DNA from 2 places in the Solibacillus sp. FSL H8-0523 genome. Region 1 is predicted to be linked to the other one. Evidence: predicted binding sites of a transcription regulator. Region 1 holds the regulator's gene; the other holds the start of a gene.
The links. The regulator LexA, encoded in region 1, represses DNA repair genes until DNA is damaged. The targets are predictions, from matches to a motif close to CGAACATATGTTCG.
Positions count from the first base shown of each region.

Region 2: the regulator LexA is predicted to act here: its motif matches at 1,115-1,128, upstream of NSQ62_RS01930 (UV damage repair protein UvrX).

Region 1 covers NZ_CP150291.1:2,802,405-2,805,575, reverse strand. Annotated here, with positions in the region: gene NSQ62_RS13955 (gamma-glutamyl-gamma-aminobutyrate hydrolase family protein) at 35-751, shown strand; gene NSQ62_RS13950 (gamma-glutamyl-gamma-aminobutyrate hydrolase family protein) at 748-1,446, shown strand; gene lexA (transcriptional repressor LexA) at 1,491-2,114, opposite strand; gene NSQ62_RS13940 (LysM peptidoglycan-binding domain-containing protein) at 2,274-2,624, shown strand; gene NSQ62_RS13935 (recombinase family protein) at 2,611-3,171, shown strand, end outside.
Region 2 covers NZ_CP150291.1:400,677-403,847, forward strand. Annotated here, with positions in the region: gene NSQ62_RS01925 (carbon-nitrogen family hydrolase) at 233-1,021, shown strand; gene NSQ62_RS01930 (UV damage repair protein UvrX) at 1,151-2,404, shown strand; gene NSQ62_RS01935 (YolD-like family protein) at 2,417-2,737, shown strand; gene NSQ62_RS01940 (L-threonine 3-dehydrogenase) at 2,997-3,171, shown strand, end outside.

The DNA.
Region 1 (3,171 bases):
ATAATTATCATTTTCTGTAAAGGGAGATAGAGAGATGAAACCGGTAATTGGCTTAACGATGTATGACATTGATAAAAAATTAGATATCAACAATGCCTATTTAGATTCAATTGAAATTGCAGGTGGGATTCCGATCTGTTTACCTAATGCGACGGAAGAAAACGTGGATGCTTTATTAGACCGAGTGGACGGTATCGTTTTAATTGGTGGCGAGGATATTGATCCAGAGCTATTTGGCGAGGAGCCACATCCAAATATCGGTCGTGTTGTACGTAAGCGTGACGACAGTGACTTATTGTTGATGAAGCGTGCATTTGAGCGTGATCTACCAATCTTAGGTGTGTGCCGCGGGATGCAAATTATGAATGTCTTTTTTGGGGGTACAATACTGCAAGATATCCCGTCGCAAGTTGAAGGGGCAATTGGTCATAAGCAAGCGTCAAAGCGTGGTGCACTCGCACATAGTGTAGAAGTATTAACACCAAAAATGAAGGTGATTTTTGAAGATGAGGTGTTTCGTGTTAACACGTTCCATCATCAATCAGTAGGGGAGCTCGGTGAAGGGCTTATCTTATCTGCTGTAGCAAAAGATGGGGTCATTGAAGCGATGGAACATGAGGATCATCCATATTGTATTTCCGTACAATGGCACCCAGAAGAACTTGCGCCAATAGGCAATATTCATGCGCAGCGCCTATTTTCAAGCTTTGTAGAGGCATGCCAAACGTCATTAGTAGGAGGAAAACCATGAAACCACTTATTGGTTTAACAATGCACCCAGTTGAAGGCAAAATGGAAATTAATAATACGTATATTAATGTGATTAAACGCGCGGGTGGGATTCCTCTTTGCATTCCGTATTTAGATGAAGAAACGGTAGATTCTGTAATAGATAGTTTGAATGGTGTGTTATTAATTGGGGGCTATGATGTCAACCCACTTATCTATGGCCAAGAGCCACATCCAAAGCTTGGTATGGTCATTGATGAGCGTGATCAAAGCGAGATCTTAATGGCGAAAAAAGCATTTGAACGCAAGATGCCACTACTCGGGATCTGTCGCGGGGAACAAGTAATGAATGTAGCTTTTGGCGGTACATTATATCAAGATATTGATACACAAGTAGAGCATGTGTTGAAGCATACACAGGCTTCAATGCGTCATGAATTAACGCATACAGTCGAACTGTTCCCATCAAAATTACAGCAAATTATTGGCCAAGATTCGATTTTAACGAACTCTTTCCATCATCAAGCGGTTGATGCCATTGCGCCAGGATTTTTATTGAATGCACGTGCAAAAGACGGTGTAGTAGAAGGGATCGAACATCCCGAGCATCCATATTGTATCGGTGTTCAGTGGCATCCGGAAGGGTTACAAAATGATATACCGTCTGATAAATTATTTAAAAGCTTTATAGAAGCAGCGATTCACTATAAAAGCTAAAAAAAATCCACTATCATAATTTGCTGATAGTGGATTTTTATGGATTAGTGAACGTTTCGATATAAACCTACTACTTTACCTAAAATTGATACTTGATTTACAAGAATAGGATCCATTGAGCTGTTCTCAGGTTGTAGACGGAAATGTGTTTTTTCTTTATAGAAACGTTTTACCGTTGCTTCGTCTTCCTCTGTCATCGCGACAACAATTTCTCCGTTATCTGCAGTAGATGTTTTCTTCACGATTACATAGTCACCATCTAAAATGCCAGCTTCAATCATCGATTCACCCATAATTTCAAGCATGAATAATTCATCTTCTGCTGCACCGTACTTATCTGGTAAAGGGAAGTATTCTTGAATATCCTCAATTGCTGAAATCGGTAAACCTGCTGTGACTTTCCCGATTAATGGCACATGAATGACACTTGATTTAGAGACAATTAAATCGTCCTGATCTAATACTTCGATTGCGCGTGGTTTGGTAGGGTCGCGACGAATAAGCCCTTTACTTTCTAAACGAGCTAAATGCCCGTGGACAGTTGAACTAGAAGCTAAACCTACAGCCTCACCGATTTCACGCACTGAAGGGGGATAGCCTTTTGAACGAACTTCCTCTTTTATAAAAGCTAGAATTGCTTGTTGCCTTTTAGAAATTTTTTGTGTCAACGAACTCACCTCTTTATATTGCTATTTTCTTAGATACAGTATAGCAGTATGCGAACAGAAATGCAAACATAGGTTCGAGAAAACAGTTGACAAAAACATATGTTCGTATTATTATGAGAACAAACATTCCGAACATACATTCTTAAAGGGGTTTATACGATGAAAAAATTTAAATTAAACAGCTTCACATCAACGTTATTCGCATTTTCTGCATTACTGTTCGTATTTTTACTGTTAGATGATGAAAAAATTGAAACATACGAACACGTAATGATTGAACAAGGTGATACTTTATGGTCGTTAGCTGAAACATATCGTGGTAAAATGGCTAAGCACGATTGGATCAACTTTGTAAAAAAAGAAAATGGCTTACGCGATGAAAAAGTTGTCTTTGGACAAATTTTAGTCGTACCGGTAGAGAAGGAATCTTACTATATTGCCAATCTAAATCAAGTTGAATCATCGGAAGACAAGACAGTTAAGGTAGCGAGAAATAATGAATCAAACTAAAGCAGTACTCTATTGCCGTGTTAGTACAGAAAAAGACACGCAAGAAACCTCTCTTGTTCGTCAAGAGGAGGAATTAAAACGCTATGCGAAATCGTTAGGTTATTCAGAGCTTAGCGTCTATAAGGATCAGCATAGTGGCTATGAGGTAGACCGTGATGGCTTACTTGATATGCTTGATTTTATGAAAGAAGAAAATATAAAGGCCATATTCGTACAAGATGAAACACGTTTAGGACGTGGCAATGCACGAATGGCGGTTCTGCATTTGATTCAAAAATACGAAGCAACCGTTTATACGCTAAACGATGCAGGACCAATAGCATTAAATGAGATGGATACGATGCTACTCGAAATTTTAGCCATCGTAGAAGAATATCAACGCCGTATGCACAATGCGAAAATTCGCCGTGGTATGCGACGCGCGGTAGAAAACGGTTATATGCCGCAAAACAATTTAAAAAACCGCGGTAATATCGAAGGACGCGAGCGAAAAGATGTACCGGTCGAGGAAATTGTGCAGCTGCGCCAAAAGGGGTTAACGTTCGCA
Region 2 (3,171 bases), 1.7 Mb from region 1:
CAGATTTTTTAGGGCCACATGATGTGGGTCAGTCAGCCGTTGTCACAGGACGTGACGCTTGTAGGCTGACTTCCTTTTTAAAATTCCTCTAAAAATCTGTGACATCCGCCGGGGCATTAACTTGCTTTAATTGAAGCAAGTTAATTAATCTTAGTACTTTTCTAGGTTTAAGTAAAGTGAAAATTACGATAATTTATGGTAGAGTAAATGTCATAAAGGACGGTGCTTTTCTATGAAAATCGGTTGTATTCAATTAAACGTAGGCTTTGGCAAAGTCGACGAAAACTATAAGCGTGCAGAAAAATTGATTCGCGAAGCAGCAGCGGGAGGCGCGAAAATCATCGTGCTACCGGAAATGTGGAATACAGGCTATGCGCTTGAAAAATTAGCAGAGCTGGCAGATGAAAACGGCGAGCGCTCGAAAGGCTTTTTAAGTAAGCTTGCAAAAGAATTAGCTGTACACATCGTCGGTGGTTCCGTTGCGGTAAAGCGCGAGGGCGAATTTTTCAATACGATGTATACATATAACAAAGACGGTGAATTAGTCGGTGAGTACAGCAAAGTGCATTTGTTCCGTTTGATGGATGAGCATTTGTATTTGCAGGCAGGCAATGCCATGAATCGTTTTAATTTAGACGGGCTAGAAGCAGGCGGTGCGATTTGCTACGACATTCGTTTCCCAGAATGGTTACGCGCCCAGGCATTAGACGGCGCAAAGGTGTTATTCATTCCAGCGCAGTGGCCAACACCACGTATTGATCACTGGAAAATCCTACTGCAAGCACGTGCCATTGAAAACCAGTGCTTCGTGATTGCGGTAAACCGGATTGCACGCAAAGTCGAGAATTTCAATGGGCAGTCCATGGTTATCGGTCCATGGGGCGAGGTGCTATGGACAGGTGCAGAGGATGAGGAGTTAGCCATTATTGACGTTGATTTTTCAAGTGTTGATGAAGTGCGCGAACGTATTCCCGTATACGAAGATCGACGCCCACAGTTATATGGAAAAGTTGTGAAATAGTAAAAAGTGCGTACCTCAAAAAAGGGTGCGCTTTTTGTTTGCCTAAATTAATAGTATTTACCACTTGCGGTCTCACACGTCTCATTTTAATATAGAACAAACGTTCGATTTAAAAGGGAGATGAGCGCCATGTATGAAAATGCGCCGCAGCGTTCGATTGTTTGTATTGATATGCGTAGCTTTTATGCGAGCTGTATCGCCTCATTAGAAAATTTAGATGTTATGGAAGTGCCGATTGCGATTGTCGGGAACTTTCAGCAAAAAGGAAGTGTCGTGTTAGCCGCTTCTCCGCCAATGAAAAAGCGTTTCAATATTCGTACCGGTTCAAGGCTTTATGAAATTCCACCACATCCGGATATTCGTCTGTTTGAACCAAAGATGGCGTTTTTTATTCGCATGTCGATGGAACTCGTGCGCCATTTTAATTTGTTTGTGCCAAAGGAGGCGATTCATGTGTATAGCGTGGACGAAAGCTTTCTTGATTTAACGGGGACCGAAAAAATTTGGGGTCCACCTGAACAAACGGCGCGCTATATCCAAGATACGGTTTTAAGTCAGTTTGATTTGCCGTGCACGGTTGGAATGGGACCGAATATGCTAATGGCAAAACTCGCACTTGATATTGAAGCAAAAAAGACAGGTTTTGCGAAGTGGACGTATGACGATGTACCGACGAAGCTTTGGCCGATTATGCCGCTGTCGAATGTGTGGGGCATTGGACGCCGTACGGAAAAAACGCTTAATCATATGGGCATTTATTCAGTGCATGATTTGGCACATACCGATTTAGCCACGCTTGAAGCACGTTTTGGGGTCATGGGCAATCAGCTGTATTACCACGCATGGGGCATCGATCATTCCGTAGTCGGCGCCCCGATTATGGAAGGCCAAATTAGCTTTGGCAAGGGACAAATGCTCATGCGCGATTACCGTAGCCGCGACGAAATTTTGGTTGTGCTACTTGAAATGTGTGAGGACGTAGCAAGACGTGCGCGTGAGGCGAAAAAAGTAGGACGCACGATTTCGTTAGGCCTGAGCTATAGCAAAGATGCGTTTGGTGGTGGTTTTCATCGTGCGCGGACAATCGACGAGCCAACCAATGATACACTCGCCCTATTTCAAGTATGTAAAGCGCTGTTGGATGAATTTTATGCAGAAAGGCCAGCACGTAAATTGACGGTGACATTAAGCAATATTGAAAGTGAGTATTCGATGCAGCTCAGCCTGTTTGATGAAGCAAGGTGGCGCAATCGTCAGCTCGGTGAAACGATGGATCACTTGCGCACAAAATACGGGACGACCGCGTTACTACGGGCGGTTTCTTACACCGAAGCAGGTACGGCATTTAGCCGTGCCACATTACTTGGCGGACATAAACAATAAGAGGTGAATAGGATGAATAGAGACCGAGGCACAATCAAATGGACGGCCATGATGCTACCGGAGCATGTGAAATTATTACGCGAATGGCAAACGGAGGACACATGGGTTGAAAAGCCACAATTAGACGAGGCGCAACTTGAGCAAATCAATCAACAAGTATACACCGCTTATGAACAGCAGCAACAAGTAAAAGTGCGTGTCTGGGAACACAAGCAAATGACTGTGTATACAGGATTCATTAAAAAAATGAATGAACACGAGCGTTACCTTCAATTGGACAACGGGAAAAAAATCGCCGTTGAAAGCATTTGCGATATCATCATTGAAGGGTGAGGTAAGAGGTTACACGTCATCTTTGTGCAGTTTTTAGAAAAATAACACGATTCGCATATTTGAGGTGGACAATTGTCTTGCTGAAAAAGAATTTTCACAAAATATTGTATTTTATAAAAGAACACCCTATAATAAATCCGAGAAAAAGCTTTTCAAATTAGGTTTTGTTTGAATATGAATGTGTTTTTACAGAGGACAATTGTACTGTCTAACAATATTCAATTGAAATATTTTTTTAGGGGATAGGGAGGTATCACGTGTGAAAAAAATTATGGTGACCGGTGCTTTAGGTCAAATTGGTTCAGAATTAGTCGACAAACTGCGTGTACAATATGGCGTGGATAATGTATTAGCAACGGATATTCGAAAAATAGATCAGCATGTCGGGCCGTTTGAGGTACTAGACGTAACAGATGGCAAGCGTATGCATGCAC